Regions from separate parts of the Plantactinospora sp. B24E8 genome, predicted to be linked through region 1. Evidence: riboswitches for the same ligand, from Rfam matches in the RefSeq annotation. Region 1 holds a riboswitch; each other region holds the start of a gene.
The links. A riboswitch is a leader RNA that binds a small molecule or an ion and turns the genes downstream of it on or off. The one in region 1 is predicted to bind S-adenosylmethionine.
Positions count from the first base shown of each region.

Region 2: it holds a riboswitch for S-adenosylmethionine, as region 1 does, so the genes downstream of both, ABGB21_RS34990 (GNAT family N-acetyltransferase) here and ABGB21_RS05725 (ABC transporter substrate-binding protein) in region 1, are expected to answer to the same signal.
Region 3: it holds a riboswitch for S-adenosylmethionine, as region 1 does, so the genes downstream of both, thrC (threonine synthase) here and ABGB21_RS05725 (ABC transporter substrate-binding protein) in region 1, are expected to answer to the same signal.

Region 1 is NZ_JBDPMH010000002.1:422,487-429,757, reverse strand. It holds gene ABGB21_RS05730 (ThuA domain-containing protein) at 1-2,182, shown strand, start outside; SAM riboswitch class I at 2,345-2,436, shown strand; gene ABGB21_RS05725 (ABC transporter substrate-binding protein) at 2,711-3,622, shown strand; gene ABGB21_RS05720 (amino acid ABC transporter permease) at 3,662-4,456, shown strand; gene ABGB21_RS05715 (amino acid ABC transporter ATP-binding protein) at 4,443-5,288, shown strand; gene ABGB21_RS05710 (hypothetical protein) at 5,378-5,743, shown strand; gene ABGB21_RS05705 (CARDB domain-containing protein) at 5,854-7,271, opposite strand, start outside.
Region 2 is NZ_JBDPMH010000049.1:32,075-39,345, reverse strand. It holds gene mshD (mycothiol synthase) at 1-448, shown strand, start outside; gene pstS (phosphate ABC transporter substrate-binding protein PstS) at 699-1,799, shown strand; gene pstC (phosphate ABC transporter permease subunit PstC) at 1,878-3,008, shown strand; gene pstA (phosphate ABC transporter permease PstA) at 3,005-4,087, shown strand; gene pstB (phosphate ABC transporter ATP-binding protein PstB) at 4,109-4,885, shown strand; gene ABGB21_RS34990 (GNAT family N-acetyltransferase) at 4,972-5,532, opposite strand; SAM riboswitch class IV at 5,614-5,727, opposite strand; gene ABGB21_RS34985 (NUDIX hydrolase) at 5,794-6,645, opposite strand; gene ABGB21_RS34980 (Gfo/Idh/MocA family oxidoreductase) at 6,733-7,271, shown strand, end outside.
Region 3 is NZ_JBDPMH010000049.1:463-7,733, forward strand. It holds partial or broken gene ABGB21_RS34855 (response regulator transcription factor) at 1-268, opposite strand, end outside; gene ABGB21_RS34860 (S26 family signal peptidase) at 487-1,458, shown strand; SAM riboswitch class I at 1,536-1,670, shown strand; gene thrC (threonine synthase) at 1,683-2,978, shown strand; gene ABGB21_RS34870 (GNAT family N-acetyltransferase) at 3,413-4,429, shown strand; gene paaN (phenylacetic acid degradation protein PaaN) at 4,523-6,187, shown strand; gene ABGB21_RS34880 (GNAT family N-acetyltransferase) at 6,258-6,860, opposite strand; gene ABGB21_RS34885 (cold-shock protein) at 7,161-7,271, shown strand, end outside.

The DNA.
Region 1 (7,271 bases):
CGGCGGCTTCACCCCGATCGACGAGCGGGCCGGCCGGCGGGCCTGGGACGCGCAGGCCACCTCCGGGAACACCAACGACCTGCGGGGCAAGATCCTGCGAATCACCCCCCGCGCCGACGGGACGTACGCGGTGCCGGCCGGTAACCTCTTCGCCCCCGGTACGGCCCGGACCCGGCCGGAGATCTACGCGATGGGGATGCGCAACCCGTTCCGGATCACCGTCGACCCGCTCACCGACGCGCTGCTGGTCGCCGACTACGGGCCGGACGCCCGGGCCGCCAACCCGAACCGGGGGCCGGAGGGGACGGTGGAGTTCAACCGGATCACCAGTGCCGGCAACTACGGCTGGCCGTACTGCACCGGCGACAACGTGCCGTTCAACGACTACAACTTCGCCACCTCGACGCCGGGGCCGAAGTTCGACTGCGGCGCCCTGGTCAACAACTCGCCGAACAACACCGGGCTGACCAACCTGCCGGCGGCCCGCCCGGCACTGGTCTGGTACGCCTACTCGGCCTCGGCCGCCTTCCCCGAGCTGGGCACCGGCGGCGGCGGGCCGATGAGCGGCCCGGTCTACGACTACGACCCGGCCAACCCCAGACCGACGAAGTTCCCGGAGTACTACGAGGGCAAGTGGATCGTCTACGAACTGACCCGGCAGTGGTGGAAGACGCTGTCAATCCACGACACGGCGCAGACCTTCGCCGACCCGCGCTTCGGCCCGACCCGGGTCGGCGACCTCCAGTCGATCAACGGGATCTTCGGTGACATGAGCTGGATCCAGCCCTTCGAGGCCGAGTTCGGCCAGGACGGCTCGCTCTACGTGATCGACTTCGGGGTCGGCAGCGGCAGTGGCCGGGGCGGCAGCAACGAGGGCGCCGGGATCTACCGGATCGACTACGTGGCGAACGGCCGGCCGCCGGTGGCGAAGGTGGGCGTGGACCGCGACAGCGGCCCGGGACCGCTGACGGTGCGGTTCTCCAGTACCGGCTCCGCCTCCGCCGACGGCACGCCGATCACGTACGCCTGGGACCTCGACGGGGACGGCGACACCGACTCGACGGCGACGAACCCGACGTACACGTACTCCGAGCGGGGTCAGTTCACCGCCCGGCTGACCGTGACCAGCGCCCGTGGGCTCAGCTCGGTGGCGACCGCGCAGATCACGGTCGGCAACACCCGGCCGGCGGTGGCGTTGAGCGTGCCGAACGGCGGCTTCTTCGACTTCGGCGACCAGATCCCGTACGCGGTGACGGTCACCGACCCGGAGGAGAGCGGCATCGCCTGCGACCGGGTGGTCACCCAGACCCACCTCGGCCACGACAGCCACAGCCACCCGATGGACAACTACCTCGGCTGCTCGGGCACGGTCACCACGGAGGCGAACGGTGGGGACGGACACGGGCCCGGCCAGAACCTCTACACGGTGCTGACCGCCCAGTACACCGACGGCGGCGCGGCCGGCGGGGTGCTGGCGCTGGTCGGCTCGGTCTGGCACGAGTTGCAGCCGAAGAACAGGGAGGCGGAGCACTTCGACGCCGCCCAGGGGATCCAGGTGCTGGAGCGGACGACCGCCCGGGCCGGCCGGCGGGTCGGCGACGTCGACCACGGCGAGTGGATCAGCTTCGGTCCGGTGAACCTGACCGGGATCGGCTCGGTCACCGCCGCGGTCAGCTCGGGCAGCACCGGCGGCACCGTCGAGTTCCGGGCCGACTCGCCGACCGGGCAGCTGCTCGGCACGATGCCGGTCGGCAGCACCGGCGGCTGGGACAACGTGGTCTCGCCGACGGTCAACCTGGCCAACCCGGGCGGGACGTTCACCCTCTACCTGGTCTTCGTCAACCCGGCGCAGGCCGGCGGCACACCCGACCTGCTCTCCCTGGACTGGCTGCGCTTCAACGGCGCGGGGGTGAAACGGGAGACCGGCGGGACGGTCTCGGTCACCGCGAACCCCCGGACCGGGACGGCGCCGCTGTCGGTGGCGTTCACCGGTACGGCCACCCCGGCGGCCGGGCGGACCATCACCGACCGGGCCTGGGACTTCGGTGACAACACCCCGGTCGTGCACGGCACCTCGGCCACCCACTCGTACGCCCGGCCGGGTACCTACACGGCCCGGCTGACGGTCACCGACAGCGCCGGAGCCACGATGTCGAGTCATCTGACCATCACGGTCCGCTAGGTCTGAACGGTCCGGAGGGCACCTTCCTGCCGCCCGGGCGGTAGCCGGTGGCACGGAAGGGGCCCTCCCGGCCAGGCGGCCGGGCGAAGCGTGGCAAGGATTACAGCGCCAACCGCGCTGACCAGTTGGAACGTCGGGCCACCGGCTGCGTAGACTCTGCACCGGCCATCCAGAGCGACCGAGAGACCTGGCTCGTCGACGTCGCAGCAACCCCCCACCACGGGTGCGGGTGCTACCGCCAGGACCGATGGAGGTTCGCAGTGCCTACCACCCGGGCCGAGCGGTCGAGCCGGCTCCATGTCACCTGGCACCGGTGGCGTCGACATGTCGACCTGTGCCGGATCAGCACCATGCTCTGTCGCGGTCACGCCTGACCCCGCCCGCCGGTCGGCGGATCTCCGACCATCTGATTGATCCCCTCGAGGCGGTTGACCTCGACGCTGCGGCACGCCCACGACCGGTGCACGGTCGCGGGCCGCGCGTCCGTGTCGGCGTCGCCCGCCGGATATTTCCTGGAGTTTCCACACAATGCGCCTCAACACCCTGACCACCCGCCTGCTCTCCGGGGTCGCCGCCGTCGCGTTGCTCGGTGCGGTCGCGGCCTGCGGCGGAGGTTCCGCCGACAGCGCCGACAACCCGTACGACCTGCTGCAACCGGGCACGCTGCGGGTCGGCACGCTGACCGACGCGCCGCCGAACGTCTTCCTCAAGGACGGGAAGTTCACCGGTTTCGACAACGACCTGATGACCGCCGTGGCGCAGAGGCTGGGCCTGAAGGTCGAGTTCGTCGGCACCGAGTTCTCCGCACTGCTCGCCCAGGTCAACAACCACAAGTTCGACGCCGGCTCGTCCTCGATCACCATCACCGAGGCGCGGAAGAAGACCGTCGACTTCACCAACGGCTACGACTTCGGCTACTTCGGACTCGACGTACCGGCCGGCTCGCCGATCAGGAGCTTCGCCGAACTGAAGGGCAAGCGGGTCGTGGTGGTGCAGGGCACCGTCCAGGACGACTACGCCACCGCCGAAGGGCTCGACCCGGTCCGGGTGCCGGACTACAACGGCGCGATCAACCAACTCAAGGCCAAGACCGCCGACGCCTGGATCGCCCCGGCCGAGATCGGTGAGAAGTCCGCGCAGGACAGTGGCGGGAAGATCGTACTGGCCGAGAAGCAGCTCAGCTCGGCGCCGACCGCGTTCGCGGTGGCCAAGGGGAACGACCCGCTGCGCGAGGCCCTGAACAAGGCGCTCGACGAGGTGGTCCAGGACGGCACCTGGACCCGCCTCCAGGACCAGTACTACCCGGGTCGGCCGATCCCGGAGACCTTCAAGCCGGGCAGCGGCACCGTGACCTTCCCACCGGTGCAGGCCGGCGCTGGCAGCACGCCGAGCGGCGCCCCGACCGCGCCGGCCAGCCCGACCGGTACGCCGGCGGCCTGACCCTCCACAGGAGACGAGCGAGCAGAGACAGGTGGAGCGATGGAGACGCTGAGGACGTTGTGGGAGACGTTCTTCGACCTGGAGTCGATGCGCGAGGCGCTACCCGAGATGCTCACGGTCGGGCTGCGTAACACGCTGCTGCTGGCGCTCGTCTCCGCGATCCTGGGGACCCTGCTCGGCATGCTGCTGGCCGTCGCCGGCCTGGCCCGGACCCGATGGTTGCGCTGGCCGGCACGGATCTACACGGATGTGTTCCGGGGGCTGCCGGCCGCGGTCACCATCCTGCTGATCGGGGTCGGGTTGGCCCCCCTCGGGCTCGCCTGGTGGGGACCCAACCCGTACCCGCTCGGCATCCTGGCCCTGTCGCTGATCGCGGCGGCGTACATCGGGGAGATCTTCCGGTCCGGCATCCAGAGCGTGGAGGCCAGCCAGCTGGAGGCGACCCGGGCCCTGGGGCTGTCACACGCCGCCGCGATGCGTCTGGTCATCATCCCGCAGGGCGTACGCCGGGTCCTGCCGGCCTGGGTCAACCAGCTGATCGCCCTGATCAAGGACTCCAGCCTGGTCTACTTCCTCGGCCTGGTGGCCAGCCAGCGGGAGCTGTTCCGGATCGGCCAGGACTACGCCGCGAACACCGGAAACGAGTCGGCGCTGCTGCTCGCCGGCCTGTGCTACCTGGCCATCACGGTGCCGCTGACCCACCTCGTGAACTGGGTCGACCGGCGGTTGCGCGACGGTCGGGCCGCCGGGCCGGAGCCCGAGGATCCGCTGGCGCCGGCCGGCGAGACCCCACTGCCCACGTCGACGGAGGGAGGCCCCCATGTCCGACGGTGACCGAGCCGAGCCGTCGACGGACCGGGTCGGCGACAACCGGACCGTGGCGGTGACCGACCTGACGTCGCCGGCCGTCTCGTCCGACCCGGCCGCCGGCCGGGTCTTCGAGTCGGTGAGCGTCGCCACCCGGGACGTCCACCTGGCGTTCGGACGCAATCCGGTGCTGCGCGGCGTCGACCTGGAGGTCGGCCGCGGCGAGACCGCGTGTGTGATCGGCCCGTCCGGTTCCGGGAAGTCGACCCTGCTCCGGACCATCAACCGGTTGTTGGAGCCGGACCGTGGTGACGTGCTGCTCGACGGGCAGAGCGTGCTCTCCGGCGACCCGGACGAGTTGCGCCAGCGGATCGGCATGGTGTTCCAGCAGTTCAACCTCTTCCCGCACATGACCGTACGGCGCAACGTGACCCTGGCCCTCCGACAGCTCAAGGGCCTCTCCCGGGACGAGGCCGACGAGGTGGCACTGCGCCAGCTCGACCTGGTCGGCCTACGGCACAAGGCGGACGTACGACCGGGCCGGCTCTCCGGCGGTCAGCAGCAGCGGGTGGCGATCGCCCGGGCCCTGGCGATGTCACCCCGGGTGATGCTCTTCGACGAGGCGACGTCGGCGCTCGATCCGGAACTGGTCAAGGGGGTGCTGTCGCTGATGGCCGACCTGGCCGGACAGGGCATGACCATGGTCGTGGTGACCCACGAGATGGGGTTCGCCCGGCAGGTCGCCGACCAGGTCGTCTTCATGGACCAGGGCCGGGTGGTCGAGGCCGGCCCACCGGCCGAACTCTTCGCGGCGCCACGCAGTCCCCGGCTCCGGCAGTTCCTCTCCCAGGTGCTCTGACGGTCCTCCCCCGGGTGCGCTGACGGCGGTCTCCCGCGCGGGTACGGCGACGACGAACCGTCGGCCCTCCGGGTAGGACCGCCGCCGGTGTGGATTCCGACGATCCGGTCCTCGTCTTCCTCGCCTCCGCGACCCCGCCCCACCAGGCGGTCGCGCTGCGGATCGAGGGAGCACCACCGGCCCAGTGGCAGGCGACCGTGCTCTACGACTCCGCCGAGACCGTCACCGTCTCCCTGGCCGGGCTGAACACGGTCGACCTCCTCGCCCGACTGCGCCGGCTCCGGGTGCCGGCCGAGATGGTCTACCGGGAGATCCGCGACCTCGGGATCGACTGGGATCCCGAGCAGGAGGTACGGCAGCGTTCCGAGGCGGACATGGCCGACTGGCGGAAGCGGGATCACGAGCACCGGGAACAGCTCAAACGCGAGTTCCTGCGCCGGCAGGCCGAGGACTGACCGGAAGCCGGGACGGGGTCGCCCCCGAGCACGGCGGGCGGCCGTGGGCGGTCATGGACGTGCTCCCGACGCGTGGCGCCTCGGGAGCACGTCCGCCGGTGCCGGTCGGGTCAGCCGCCGTTGATCACAAAGGTCGATCCCGGTTCGACCACGATGTTGCCGGTGGCCGAGTTGGTGATGGTCACGTTCGTCAGGGTCGCGCTGCCCCGGGCGCCGCCCATCGCGAGGATGCCCGCGCCGTTGTTGGACCGGTCGATCCGGACGTTGCTGATCACCACCCCCGGCATGTTGCCGCCACCGGTCTTGAACTGGATGCCGTCGTACGTCGAGTCGTGGATCTCGGTGTCCCTGATGGTGACCCCGACGATGTCCCGGGTCGCCGGGAAGAGTGTGATGGCGCCGAACTCCTGGTCCTCGTTCCAGAAGGCCCCGCCGGTGCGGTAGAGGGCGTTGTTCGCGATCAGTGTCTGCCCGGAGAACGGCAGCGGGCTGTGGTCGGTCGCCAACATGATGCCCGGGTAGTTCATCGTGTCGTAGATCAGGTTGTTCTCGATCGAGTTGCCGTAACCGCCGTAGATCGCGATGCCGTTCGCCCGCCACGGCAACTGGACGGTGTTGTTGACGAAGTGGTTGTCGTGGGCGATGTCGACGGACTGGTCCTTGACGTACGGGTTGGCCCAGACCGCGAGCGCGTCGTCACCGGTGGTCCGGAAGGACGAGTTGAAAACCCGCGAGTTGCGGGTGCCGTTGCTGAAGTTGATGCCGTCGGCGTACGTGTTGCGGATCCGCATGCCGGTGAACTCCAGCCCGTCACCGGGTCCCCACAGCTCGGGGATGTTGTCGAAGTCGCGACCGACCCAGGCGCCGACGTTGGCGTGCTCGATCCAGACGTTGCTGATCCTGGTGTTGCGGCCGAACCGTCCGTTGAGCCCGACGCCGCCCTCGGCACCGCCGGGTCCGCCCCGGATCCGGCCGGAGCCGAAGATCGCGATGTCCGAGATCTGGGTGTTGTCGTCGATGTCGAAGCCGAAGTTGCCCTCGTGCGGGTGGTTGATGCCACCGACCACCAGGTGCGGCTCGGTCAGCGTGTAGAGCTGGGAGTGCCACATCCCGGCGCCCCGGATGGTGACGTTGCGGATGCCGACCTGGTTGTGCTGTCCCCGGTTCAACGGGTCGTCGGTCAGGATCTTCTGTTCCTGCCGCCACTGCCCGGCCGGGATCCAGACGCAGCCGATCACCCCGTTCTGGTCGTCGGTCACCGCCCGCTGGATGGCCGCCGTGTCGTCGATGCCGTCGCCCGGCACCGCGCCGTACGCGGTGATCGAGGTGCAGCCGGCCGGTTGGTCCGTCGCCGGCGCCACCTGCTCCAGGTCGACCAGGTCGATGATGTGGAAGGCGGCCGTGTCGGACGCGTCCCGCTGCAACCGGAACCGGGTGCCGGCCGGATACGTCTGGGACAGCAGCGCCTGGGACTCGTCGAAGAGCCGTCGGGCGTCGCTCTGCGGGGTGTTGGTCAGTCCTTCCGGCT
Region 2 (7,271 bases), on a different contig from region 1:
CGAGGCCTGGTTGCGGGTCAACCGTCGGGCCTTCGCCGACCACCCCGAGCAGGGCCGGTGGACCGCCGCCGACCTGCGGCTCCGACTGGACGAGCCGTGGTTCGACCCGAGCGGCTTCCTGCTCGCGGTGGAGGAGAGCACCGGGCGGGTGCTCGGATTCCACTGGACCAAGGTGCACCGCCGGGACACCTCCGGTGGTGCCGGCCCGACCGAACCGATCGGCGAGGTGTACGTCCTCGGCGTCGACCCGGACACCCACGGCCTCGGGCTGGGCAAGGCACTCACCCTGGCCGGCCTGCACCACCTGCGCGACACCGGCCTGCGCCGGGTGATGCTCTACGTCGACGAGTCGAACGCCGGGGCGGTCGCCCTCTACATCCGGCTCGGTTTCGCCACCTGGGTACGCCACGTCCAGTACCGCTGGCAGCCCGGTTCCCCGACCGACTGACCCCGTCGGGCAAGCGACGAAGCGGCCCAATGGTCACGTTCGGCAGCAGCAGCCCCACGGTTCACGGAACGGACATCCCACCCTCAGGATCCGGTCACCCAGCCGGTCACCCCTGTTCACCCCACGTTCACTTGTGACCGGCGAGCCGGCTACCTGGCACTTCTAACTTTCCCTACTAGCTGGCCATCAGCCGGCTCCCGGGAAGGGTCCCGGGTATGTCTCGCTCTTCAAGGTGAAGGGAACCTTTCAGGTGAAGCTCCAGCGGCACGGCACCATTGCCTGCCTCGCTCTGGCCACGGCACTGGCAGTCAGCGCGTGCGGCTCGGACAATAACGAGCCCACCGGAGCGTCGGGCTCCGCGTCCGCCAGCGCCGACTGCGCCACCGGCACGATCAACGCGCAGGGTTCGTCGGCGCAGAAGAACGCGATCGCCGAGTGGACCAAGGCATACCAGCAGAAGTGCACCGGCGCGACCATCAACTACGAAGCGAGCGGCTCCGGCGCGGGCATCCAGGCCTTCATCGCCGGCACCGCCGACTTCGCCGGCTCGGACTCGGCCCTCAAGCCGGAGGAGCAGCCGAACGCGGACGCCAAGTGCCCCGGTGGCGCGGCGATCCACCTGCCGATGGTGATCGGCCCGGTCGCGGTGGCGTACAACGTCAGCGGCGTGGACAACCTGCAGCTCAAGCCGACCACGCTCGCGCAGATCTTCGCCGGCAAGATCACCAAGTGGGACGACGCCGCGATCAAGGCCGACAACCCGGGTGCGACCCTGCCGTCGACCGCGATCCAGACCGTCCACCGCTCGGACGAGTCGGGCACCACCGACAACTTCACCGACTTCCTCGGCAAGACCGCCGCGGCCGACTGGACCTTCGGCAAGGCCAAGGCGTGGAAGGCCCCGGGCGGCACCGGCGCCAAGGGATCGGACGGGGTGGCCAGCGCTGTCAAGACGGCCGACGGCAGCATCGGCTACATGGAGTGGTCGTTCGCCGAGAACGGCGGCCTGAAGATGGCCAAGATCGGTAACGGGGCCGGCGAGTTCGCCGAGCTCACCGCCGAGGCGGCCGGCAAGACCATCGCCGGCGCCCAGGTGACCGGCCAGGGCAACGACCTGAAGATGTCGATCGACTACAACACCAAGGAGGCCGGGGCCTACCCGATCGTCCTGGTGACCTACGAGATCGTCTGCAGCAAGGGCCTCGCCGCCGACAAGCTGGCACTGGTCAAGGGCTTCCTCGGCCACGCCGCCAGCACCGAGGGGCAGGCCGAGCTGACCGCGGTGGGCTACGCCCCGCTGCCGGAGACGGTCCGCGCCAAGGTCGAGACCGCTGTCAAGGCCCTCGCCTGAACCACGGACGGGTCATCCCTCCGCAACGCCTGAACAACTGATCATCCTCATAACTTCGTCAACGGAGCGAGCGAGCAGATGGGCGACACCCCAGACCGCTCGGCCAACGCCGGCACCGGCGGACCACGCGTGACCACCAGTCACGCCCGGTCCGCCGGTGCCGCGCTGTCGGTCGACGTACCAGTGACACCCCTGGACCGCACTCCGGACGGAGTCGGCGGTCAGGGCGGGAACGCCGGGCTGGGCGGCAGCGCCCAGGGCGGCGGCGGAGCGCTGCCCCGGCGCCGCGCCTTCGGCGCGGAGCGGATCTTCCAGAGTCTCACCATGTCGGCCGGTGCGGTGGTGCTGCTCATCATCGTGGCGATCGCGATCTTCCTGGTCGCCAAGGCCGTGCCGGCACTGAACGCCAACACCGAGAACTTCTTCACCTTCGAGGGCTGGTTCCCGAACGAGTCCCAGCCCCGGTTCGGGATCGGTGCGCTGGCCTTCGGCACCGTACTCACCTCGTTCCTGGCACTGCTGCTGGCCGTGCCGGTCGCGCTCGGCATCGCGCTCTACCTGTCGCACTACGCCCCCCGCCGGGTCGGCACCACGCTCGGCTTCCTGATCGACCTGCTCGCCGCGGTGCCGAGTGTGGTCTTCGGCCTCTGGGGCCGGGACTACTTCTACGGCCCCGTCCGGGACCTGTCGGTCTGGCTGAACAAGTACTTCAGCTGGATCCCGATCTTCGGTGGCGACGGCCCGTTCGGTAAGTCGATCCTGCTCGGCTCGCTGGTCCTGGCGATCATGGTGCTGCCGATCATCACCTCGCTCTCCCGCGAGGTGTTCCTGCAGACCCCGACCGCCAACGAGGAGGCCGCACTCGCCCTCGGCGCCACCAAGTGGGAGATGATCCGGACTGCGGTACTGCCGTACGGCCGGCCCGGCGTCATCGGCGCCACCATGCTCGGCCTGGGCCGGGCGCTCGGCGAGACCATCGCCCTGGCGATGACCCTCGGCATCGTCTCGAAGATCTCGTTCAACATCATCGAGAGCGGCGGCAACACCGTCGCCGCCAACATCGCGAACGCGTTCGGCGAGGCCAACGATGTCGGCCGGGGCGCGCTGATCGCCTCCGGCCTGGTGCTCTTCTCCATCACCCTGATCGTCAACATGACCGCGCGGGCCATCATCTACCGGCGCCGGGAGTTCACGGAGTCCGCAGCATGACCACTCTGAGTGCACCTCCGGTCGCGCCGGGGCAGAGCCCCCAACTACGGTCCCGCCGGCTGCCGCTGGCGGCGTCCATCGGTATCGCGGTGGCGGCGGTGGCCGTCGCCGCCGGACTCGTGTACGGCACCGACATCGGCGGCACCGCCCTGGTGGTCGCCCTCGCCGTCCTCTTCTACCTGGTCGGCCTCTTCGCGGCGAGCAACGCCGTGGAGGGCCGGCGGCAGGCGCGCAACCGGATCTGGAGCGCGCTGATCCACTCCGCGTTCGTGCTCGCCCTGCTGCCGCTGGTCTCGGTGGTCTGGACCCTGGTCGACAAGGGTATGGACCGGCTCGACGGCAACTTCTTCGGCACCTCGATGAACAACATCGCGGCCCGGGACCCGAACGGCGGCGCCTACCACGCCATCATCGGCACCCTGGAGCAGGTCGGCATCGCCACCCTGATCACGGTGCCGCTCGGCATCGCCTGCGCCATCTACATCGTCGAGTACGGCCGGGGGCGCTTCGCCCAGACCATCCGGTTCTTCGTCGACGTGATGACCGGCATCCCGTCCATCGTCGCCGGCCTCTTCGTGCTGGCGTTCTGGATCCTGATCGTCTCGCCGTACTTCAACAACGGCCGGCCCGGCTACTCCGGCTTCGCCGCCTCGCTGGCGCTGAGCGTGCTGATGCTGCCGACCATCATCCGTTCCACCGAGGAGATGCTCCGGCTCGTGCCGGCGCCGCTGCGCGAGGGGTCGTACGCGCTCGGCGTTCCGAAGTGGAAGACGATCCTGCGGATCGTCCTGCCGACCGCGCTGCCCGGCATCGTCACCGGCGTGATGCTGGCCGTCGCCCGGGCCGCCGGTGAGACCGCGCCGGTGCTGCTGGTGGCCGGCGGCGGCGCGGCGATCAACTTCAACCCGTTCCAGAACAACCAGTCGTCGCTGGCGCTCTACGTCTACCAGCAGGCCGGAGAGGCGTCACGGTACGCCCCGGCCCGTGCCTGGGCGGCGGCGCTGACCCTTGTCGCCCTCGTGCTCGTCCTGACGATCGCGGCGAAACTGCTGGCCCGCCGTAACCGGTTCGGCCGCTGACCGGAGGAGGAGAAAATCATCATGGCGAAGCGCATCGCAGCGACAAACGTCACCGCGTACTACGGTGGTTTCAAGGCCATCGAGAACATCAACCTCACCGTCGAGCCGAAGACCGTCACCGCGCTGATCGGCCCCTCCGGCTGCGGCAAGTCGACCTTCCTACGGTCCATCAACCGGATGCACGAGGTGCTGCCGGGGGCCCGGGTCGACGGCCGGCTCACCATCGACGACCAGGACATCTACGAGCGGGACGTGGACGTCACCGCGGTCCGCCGGATGATCGGCATGGTCTTCCAGCGGCCGAACCCGTTCCCGACCATGTCGATCTTCGAGAACGTGGTCGCCGGGCTGCGGCTCAACGGCGTACGCAAGAAGTCGATCCTGGAGGAGGCGGCCGAGCGGGCACTGCGTTCGGCGAACCTCTGGGACGAGGTCAAGGACCGGCTCGGCAAGCCCGGCGCGGGCCTGTCCGGCGGTCAGCAGCAGCGGCTCTGCATCGCCCGGACGATCGCCGTCGAACCGCAGGTCGTGCTGATGGACGAGCCCTGCTCGGCGCTGGACCCGATCTCCACGCTGGCGATCGAGGACCTGATGTTCAAGCTGAAGGACCGCTACACGATCATCATCGTGACCCACAACATGCAGCAGGCGGCCCGGGTCTCCGACCGGACCGCGTTCTTCTCGATCGAGCGGACCGGTGACCCGGGCCGACTCATCGAGTACGACGACACCCAGAAGATCTTCAGCAACCCCAGCGAGAAGAAGACCGAGGACTACATCACCGGCCGCTTCGGCTGAGCTGTCCGGAGGGGTCCTTCCTGCCACCGGGGCGACAGCTGTGGTGAGGAAGGGCCCCTTCCTCGCACCACCCAGATCAGCGAGGGTCAGCGCCGCTCGCTGGGCGGGCACCGCACCGTGCTGTCGGCCCAGACCATCCGCAGCTTCCGCGGCGTGCCGTCGAGCCGGCTGGCATCGCCGCCGGGCGGCTCCACCGTGGCCGTCTCCACGCAGATCGCGCCCCGCGCGGCATAGAACGCCTGCGCCCCGGTGTTCTGCCGCAACACCCAGAGGTACATTCCGGCGCCGACCGCCCGGTCGGTCACCGCTTCGGCGGCGCGGGTCAGCAGCCGGGTGCCGACGCCGGTGCGGTGTCGATCGGGTACGACGTGCAGGTTGTCGACCAGACTCCCCCACCGGGTGTCGTGGTCGAACACGACGTGAAGGAAACCCACCAGCCGCTCCCCGTGCTCGGCGAGCAGCGTCCGGGTACCGTCCGGCGCGGTCAGCCGGCTGCGCCACACCGCCCGACGGTCGGCTTCGACGTCGCCGTCCAGGTAGGAGTCGGCGTACGCGCCCCGGTAGTGGCGGCGCCAACTGTCGGCGTGCAACCCGGCGATCCGCTCGGCATCGTCCACTGTGGCGAGACGGATCGGCGGCGCCGTCATGGTCGAACTCCGATCCGCGGGTTACGTCCAGCCGGGAACCCGGCCCTGCGGTGTCTGACGATGATTGGTACGCGCCCCCCGTTCGACGGCTTGCCCGACACCTCGTGCCGGGCCCGGTCCTCACCCGGAGCACCCCGCCCGCGAACGGAGGGTTGCCGGCCAGCAAGCCGGGGCTTCGCGCTGGCACTCATGACCTGTGTCGGGCACGGTAGCACGGGGAGGGCGCCGGCAACGTCCACCGGAACGGTCCGTCCAGGCGGCTCAGTCGAGCACGAAGTGGGCGCCGCCGTCAGGGTCGGGCTCCAGCCGGGGCATCATCGGCCGGGCCGGGTCCCGCCGTGCCGCGACGGTCGGCAGCGCGGCCAGGTCGGCGCAGCCGGCGATCTCGGTCAGCGTCACCCGGGTCGGCGGCAGCATGGTCAGCTCCCCGGCGGTGGCCCGGGCCGCCGCGTCGGCCGGTGACAGCCACAGCGTCCGGTCGGCCTCGCCGGAGACGTCCCGGGTGCGCTGCCCCTCCGGCAGCAGGGCGAGGAAGAAGTACGTGTCGAAGCGCCGCGCCTCGAATTCCGGGGTGATCCACCGGCTCCACGGCAGCAGCAGATCGGAGCGGAGGGTGAGCCGGCAGTCCCGGAGCAGTTCGGCGAAGCTGGTCCGACCGTCGACCAGCGCCTGCCGGCAGCGTTCCCACTCGTCGCCGCTGACGTCGCCGAGCACCTCGTCCGGGTGCGGGCCGGCGAGCAGCACCCCGGCCTCCTCGAAGACCTCCCGGGCCGCCGCGCAGACCAGCGCCTGTGCCTCGGCCGGCGGCAGCCCGAGCCGCTCGCCCCACTGTTCCGGGCCGGGGCCGGCCCAGTCGAGCCGCGCCGACGAGTCGGCCGGGTCGACGCTGCCGCCGGGAAAGGCGTACATGCCGCCGAAGGTCATGGTGGCGGCCCGGCGGATCAGGTACACCTCGAAGCCGGCACCGCCGGACGGGGCTGGCCGCAGCAGCGGTACGGTCGCCGCCCGGCGGGCCGGCGCCGGCGGCCGTCCCTCGGCGTGGAACCGCCGGGCCCGCTCGGCGAAGGACGGCCCGGCGGGGAAGGTCAGCTCCCCGGAGCTGTGGTTCGGCATGCTGCGAGGGTAGTGCCCGAGCGACCGAGCCCACGATCTTGCCCGGCCGCTACGGTGCCGCTGACCGGCTCGGTTACCGTCCCTGCCATGACACGTTGGGGCATCCTCGCCACCGGCAACATCGCCAGGACCTTTGTCGAAGACCTCCGTCTGCTGCCGGACGCGGAGGTGGTGGCGGTCGGCTCGCGTACCGCCGACTCCGCCCGTGCCTTCGCCGAACGGCACGGCATCCCCCGGGCGTACGGGTCGTGGCAGGAACTGGCCGCCGACGACACCATCGACGTGGTCTACGTCGCCACCCCGCACGCCGCCCACCACGACGCGACGATGACCTGCCTCACCGCCGGCCGGGCGGTGCTGGTGGAGAAGCCGATCACCCTCGACCTGGCCGGCGCGCGGGAGCTGATCAACACTGCCCGGACGAACAACCGCTTCCTGATGGAGGCGATGTGGATGCGGTGCAATCCGGTCGTACGCCGGGTCAAGGAGCTGATCGACGACGGCGCGATCGGCGAGGTCACCACCGTGCAGGCGGATTTCGGGGTCGCCGGCCCGTTCCCGCCGGAGCACCGGATGCGGGCCCGGGCCCTCGGTGGTGGCGCACTGCTGGATCTGGGGGTCTATCC
Region 3 (7,271 bases), on a different contig from region 1:
CGTGCACGGCGTGCGGTACGACGCTTACGACCAGCACCGCCCGACCGGTCGCGACGAGCCGGTGGACGTTGTCGACCGGTGCGGAACCGTCCGCCAGGAGCAGGTCCAGGACCACCACGTCGGCGGGTTCCCGTTCGGCGGCGAGCAGTCGGTCGACGGTCGGGGCCGCGCACTTGAGCCGCAGGTCGGGGGCGGATCCGAGCCAGGCGGCGACACCGTCCAGCAGCATCCGGTCGTCGTCGACGACCGAGACGGATATCAACGACACTCGCTGGCACCTCACCCTCGGCGGCGATCGCGACGTCGGGATCGATGGATGGCGGGAACCGGATCCTAGACCGGTGAGGATGTCTCGTCAAGACAACACTTCTGCACTCTGGTACCAGTTGACCACGGTGCGTGACCATCGCCCCGGAGTCCGGGGGAACATCACGCGGAACCGGCCGGCCGGTGGTCCGACCGGCGGGCGGAGTGGGGAGGCACCTGGTGAACGGGACGACGGTCGGATTCGTGGAACTCGTCCGCGCGGCGGTGGCCGCGGGTCGCCCGGCCCGGGTGCCGGTCACCGGGGCCAGCATGCTGCCGGCACTGCGGTCCGGCGTGGTCCTTGTCGAACCGGTTCACTGGGGCGAACTGCGCCCCGGCGACGTGGTCGCGTACGAACACGAGCGGAACATCGTCGTACGCCGGCTGGTCGCGCAGCTCGGCGACCGGCTGCTCACCGCCGGCGACAACCTTCCGCTGTACGACCCGCCGGTGCCCCGCCACGCCCTGGTCGGTCGGGTGTCCGGGGTTCCGGACGAGCCGCCGTCCGGGCTGCCCGACGGGCTGTCCGGGAGGCTCGGCCCACGGGGCGGCTGCGGTGGCCGCCGGCCGGTGCCACCGCTGCGGAGCGTCACGCTCTGGTTGGCCGGTGCGGCGGCCCGGACGATCGAGGAACGGGACCACCCGGCGCCGGAGACCGGGGTGCTCGACGGGGTGCTCCGGGTGCGCCACCTGGCGGACCGCACCCTCGACCCCGAGCGGTTGGCCCGGGCCGTCCACGCCCTGCCGGGCACGACCGTCGGCATCTCCGCCACCGCGGTACGGGGGGTGGCCGGACTGCGGACCGGGCTGACGGATCCGGGACCGCGTGCGACGGCAGGCCTGGACATCGTGCTCGGCTGCCGGTACGCGCCGCTGTCGGCGCCGCACCCCCGACCCGACCGGGAACCGCCAGCCACCGCTGCCGTCGACCCCGCTGCCGGCGGTCCGGTGGCGGACCGGTGGCAGCAGGGCGAGCCGCTCCTGCCGGCCGACGCGGTACGGCACCACCTGCGGGTCGGCCCGCCGCTGTGCGACATCCCGGCCCCGGTGGCGGTCCGTGCCGTCCTCGCCGCCTTCGGCGTCGGTGTGCCGTACGCACTGGCGGCCGTTCCGGCGATCACGCCGGTCGCCCTACCGGCGGGGGCCCGCTGACCGGGATCTAGCTCACAGGGCCAGCCGACCCGGGACACGGGGCGGGGTGGACCCGTAGACTGAGCCGACAACTTCATACCTCATCCAGAGGGGCTGAGGGATACGGCCCGTTGACGCCCCGGCAACCACTTCGCTGTCTCGATGACGAGGCCCCGCGAGGCAGGTGCCAATTCCGTCCCCGCCGCGTGGTGCGGCGCAGGGAAAGATGAGAGGACGGCCTCGACATGACGTCGATCATCGACGCGACCCACGCCCAGACCTCCCCGGTGGCCCCGAACCCCGCCCGTGTCCTGGTCTGTCGTGGCTGCGGCACCGAGTACCCGCTCGTCGCGCAGCACGCCTGTTACGAGTGTTTCGGCCCGCTGGAGGTCGGCTACGACCAGGCCCTGCTGGCCCGGGTCACCCGTGCGCAGATCGAGGCCGGCCCGGACAACCTCTGGCGGTACGCCGCCCTGCTGCCGACCGGTCAGGACCCGAGCACCCGGGTCACCCTCGACCCGGGCATGACCCCGCTGGTGCCGGCCCTCGGTCTCGCCGCCGAGCTGGGCATCCGGGCCCCGCTGTGGGTCAAGGACGACAGCGCGAACCCCACCCACTCGTTCAAGGACCGGGTGGTGTCGGTGGCGTTGACCGCCGCCCGGGGACTCGGCTTCACCCGGTTCGCCTGCGCGTCGACCGGCAACCTGGCGAACTCGGTGGCCGCGCACGCCGCCCGGGCCGGCGTACCGTCGATCGTTTTCATCCCGAGCGACCTGGAGCAGGGCAAGGTGGTCACCACCGCGGTCTACGGCGGTGACCTGGTCGCGATCGACGGCTCGTACGACGACGTCAACCGGCTCTGCGGCGAACTGGTCGAGACCGACGAGTTCGAGGACACCGCGTTCGTCAACGTCAACGTCCGGCCCTACTACGCGGAGGGTTCGAAGACCCTCGGGTACGAGGTGGCCGAGCAGCTCGGCTGGCGGATCCCCGAGCAGGTGGTGATCCCGATGGCCAGCGGTGAGCTGCTCACCAAGGTCGACAAGGCGTTCAGCGAGCTGGTCGAGATCGGACTGGTCGAGGCGCCGGCGAAGGGGTGGAAGGTCTTCGGTGCCCAGTCGGCCGGCTGCAACCCGATCGCCACCGCCCTGCACGCCGGCACCGACGAGATCACCCCGGTCCGGCCGACCGGTATCGCGAAGTCGCTCAACATCGGCGACCCGGCCGCCGGCCTCTACGCCCTGGAGGCGGTACGCCGTACCGGGGGCTGGATGGAGTACGTCGACGACGACGAGATCCGGGCCGGGATCCGGCTGCTGGCCCGGACCACCGGCGTCTTCGCGGAGACCGCCGGTGGGGTCACTGTCGCGGTGTTGAAGAAGCTTGTGGAGAACGGTCGACTCGACCCCGACGCGGAGACCGTCGTCTACAACACCGGCGAGGGCCTCAAGACCCTGGACGCGGTCGCCGGTCAGGTCGGGCCGACGTACCGGGTCAAGCCGTCGCTGCGCGCGGTGCGCGACGCGGGTCTGCTGGGCTGATTTCCAGAAAACTCGGCTGATTCCCAAAAATCTTGCGCCACGTGTCCGTGTGGCGACCGAGCAGATGCACGTGCAACTTGCAGGTGAGATCCGTTCGGTCGCCCCGGAACGTCTCCGACAACCCCTGACGGATGCGGTGTGTAGCTGCCGTTTTGCCGCAGGTGACGAAAACACTCCGCCAGGGACTTGACGGCTGCATCTGCAGGACGCAAGATGCTCCGTGCGGGAGGGCGCTTCGCCGTAGACTTTCTAAGCTCTTACGACCCAGCGCCGGAGGCGTTGTGCGGGCGTCCCTCCCGACCAAATCTTTGTCCACCGGTTGACGCCGGCGATCGATCGCCGCCAACCGGTGTTTTCTGTTCAACGACGCTCCGGTCGCCGGGTAACGGCGATAATCGGTCGCGATCTCGGCGCCGCTTCGGCACCCTCGGTTCATGGACATCGTGGTCAGCGCCTTCGACCCGCACGACGACACCGCCGTCGAGCAGGCGTACCGGATCCAGACCGAGGTCTGGGCGGACCAGCAGCCCGACGCGCCGCCGTACTGTCGTCAGCGTTTCGTCGGCGGACTGCGGCATCCGATGCCGGGCGACGAGCAGCGGCACATGCTGGCGTACCTCGACGGCGTGGCCGTCGGCTACCTGGAGATCCGGCTGCCGCAGTTGGAGAACCGGGAGAACGCCCAGGTGACCCTCTCGGTGCTGCCGGCGTACCGGCGGCGCGGGGTCGGCCGCGCGCTCTACGACCACGCCGTCCGCCTCGTCCGCGCCCTCGGTCGCAAGCGTCTGCTCGGCGAGGTGTTCACAATGAACCCGGACGGCGCCGCGACAAGCGCCGGTGACGCCTTCGCCGCCGGGCTGGGGGCGCACGCCGCGCTCACCGACATCCGTCGTCGACTCGACCTGACCCGGCTCGACGAGCCGGAACTCGACCGGCTGTTGGCCGCGAGCCGGGCCCGCGCGGACGGCTACACGACGGTCTTCTGGACCGGTCGGACCCCGGACGAGTATCTCGCCGACGTCGCCTACCTGGACAGTCGGCTGATCGAGGACGCCCCGCTCGGCGACGTGACCTGGGAACCGCCGGTGCCGGACGCCACCCGGATCCAACAGGCGGAGGACGCCCTGATCGCCCGGGGCTCCCACTGGTACAACTGCGGCACCCGGCACGACGCCACCGGCCGGCTGGTCGCCTGGACGGCGATCAACATGAGCGCCAGCTCCGACACACACGCCTTCCAGTCGATCACGCTGGTCGAGCCGCGCCACCGGGGTCACCGGCTGGGCACCCTCGTCAAGATCGAAAATCTCCGGTACGTCATGGCGCAGCAGCCGGCACTGCGGATCATCGACACCCACAACGCCGCGACGAACAGCTACATGATCTCCATCAACGAGGCCCTGGGCTTCCGCGCGGTCGGCGGCCTGACCAGCTGGCAGGTGACCCTGTAGGTGCCGTCGCCCCGGTGACCTGCCCGATCCTCCGGGCAGGTCGGCGCGGGTCGCAGGCTGGGCCGGGGCGGGCGGCTGCGGCATGATGACGGGATGACGGAGACCCCGCACCCGCTCTTCACCCGGCACGCCGACACCCTGGAGCGTGCGCTGACCGCCATCACCGAACGCGGCTACTGGTCGGCCTATCCCGAGTCGCCCAGCCCCCGGGTGTACGGCGAGACCGCCGCCGCCGACGGCGAGGCCGCGTTCCGCGCGTACCTGGCCGGGAAGTTCCCGCTCGACCAGCCCGGCACCGTCGACTGGGTGACCACCGAGACGAGCCCGTTCGGCATCGAACTCGGCGTGCAGTACCCGCACGCCGACGCCGAGACCCTGCTCGCCGCCGCCGCGACCGCGCTGCCCGGCTGGCGGAACGCCGGCCCGCAGACCCGGGTCGGGGTCTGCCTGGAGATCCTCGCCCGGCTGCACGCGCACATCTTCGAACTCGCGAACGCGGTCCACGCGACCAGCGGCCAGGCCTTCGTGATGGCCTTCCAGGCCGGCGGGGCACACGCCCTGGACCGGGCGCTGGAGTCGCTCGCGTACGCGTACCGGGAGATGACCCGGCACCCGGCGGCCGCGACCTGGGAAAAGCCGGCCAAGGGCGAGCCGCTGCGGATGGCCAAGACGTTCCACGTGGCGCCGCGCGGGGTGGCGCTCGCCATCGGCTGCAACACGTTCCCGACCTGGAACACCTACCCGGGTCTGTTCGCCTCGCTGGTCACCGGCAACCCGGTGGTGGTCAAGCCGCATCCCCGGGCCGTGCTGCCGCTCGCCATCACCGTCCGGTACGCCCGCGAGGTGCTGGCCGAGGCGGGCTTCGACCCGAACCTGGTGCTGCTCGCCGCCGAGGCGCCCAACGAGCGGCTCGCCTCCACCCTCGCGCTCCGCCCCGAGGTGCGGATCATCGACTACACCGGCTCCACCGAGTACGGCGACTGGCTGGAGGCGAACGCCCGGCAGGCCGTCGTCTACACCGAGAAGGCCGGGGTCAACACGATCGTGGTCGACTCCACCGACGACTTCGCCGGCATGTGCCGCAACATCGGCTTCTCGCTGGTGCTCTACAGCGGACAGATGTGCACCACCCCGCAGAACATCCTGGTGCCGGCCGCCGGCATCAACACCGACCAGGGGCACAAGAGCTTCGACGAGGTCGCCGCCGGGATCGCCGGGGTGGTCGGCAAGCTCACCGGAGACCCGGCCCGGGCGGTCGAGCTGACCGGCGCGGTGGTCAACGACGGCGTACTGGCCCGGCTCGACGAGGTTGCCGGGGTCGGCGAGGTGGTGCTCGCCTCCCGGACGGTCGACCACCCGACGTACCCGGGCGCGGTGGTCCGTACCCCGCTGATCGTGAAGCTCGGCGCGGACGCCGTGTCGACGTACGGGCGGGAGTGGTTCGGCCCGATCTCGTTCGTGATCGCCACCGACTCGACCGAGCACAGCCTGGCCCTGTTCCGGCAGACCGTCGGTGAGCGGGGCGCGCTGACCGCCGCCGTCTACGCCACCGACGAGGCGGTACTCGACGCCGCCGAGACCGCCGCCATCGAGTCCGGGGTGCACCTGTCCTGCAACCTCACCGGCGGCGTCTTCGTCAACCAGTCGGCGGCCTTCTCCGACTTCCACGGCAGCGGCGCCAACCCGGCGGCGAACGCCGCCCTCACCGACGGCGCCTACGTCGCCAGCCGCTTCCGGATCGTCCAGTCCCGCCGCTGAGCGGCGAGGAAGGCCCCTTCCCGCCTCGGGAAGGGGCCCCTCCTGGCCGGCGCCGGTGGTGGCGTGCGGGTCAGGCGGCCCGGGACATCTGGAGTTCGCGCAGGGCCGGCACGGTCGGGTGCGGCACGCGTACGCCGGTGTCGACAAAACCGAGCCGCTGGTACGCCCGTACCGCCCGGTTGTTGCCGACCACGACCTCCAGCAACAGTTCGGGCCGTCCGACCGCCCGGGACCAGTCCGCCACCGCGTCGACCAGGGCGGCGAGCAGACCGGTGCCCCGCCAGGCCGGGGTGAGGTAGACGGCGAAGACGACCGTACGCCCGGGTTGGCCGGGTGCGGCCTGGCCGCCGGCGTGCCCGACCAGCCGGCCGTCGACCTCGGCGACGAAGGCGGCACTGCGGTGCCCGGTCGCCATGGTCGCGATCCGGGCCGCGTACTCGGCGTGTGACCGGGCCGCCGCGTCGGCGAGGGTCTCCAGGAAGGCCAGCGGCGAGTCGGCGAGCATCTCCAGTCGGAGTGCCCGCATCCGGGCGGCGTCGGTGAGCCGGATCCGACGTACCGTCGGCGGCCCCGGCGGGTGCGGGAGCGCGCTGGTCGGCAGCGGTGGTTCGGCGGGGCCGTCGGGCGGTGGGCCGGCGGCGGTTTCCGGAGCGGGAGCCGACACGTCGGTCATGGTCGCACGTCGTAGCCGGGAGCATTTCGACGGGTCACCGCCGGGGTGCCGGGGCGGTCAGGTGGGCGGTGACCTGCGCAGCGACGGTCGCCGATAGCCGGGCGGGTGGTGTCGGGCGTCCGGTACCCGGCTCGCTGACCGTTTTGGACTAGTGCGCTGCCGCCCGACCTTGGTGTACGGTGCGGATTCGGCCGCTTGATTTGTTCGATCCGTCAAGGGGAGTGACAGATTCGGCGGTCCCGGCAGGCGTACGTCGACGTCGGGCTTGGTCAGCCCCGGCGCGAAGTAAGGAAGTGCACCGTGGCGCAGGGCACCGTGAAGTGGTTCAACAGCGAAAAGGGCTACGGCTTCATCGCGGTTGACGGCGGGCAGGACGTTTTTGTCCACTTCTCCGCGATCCAGATGGACGGT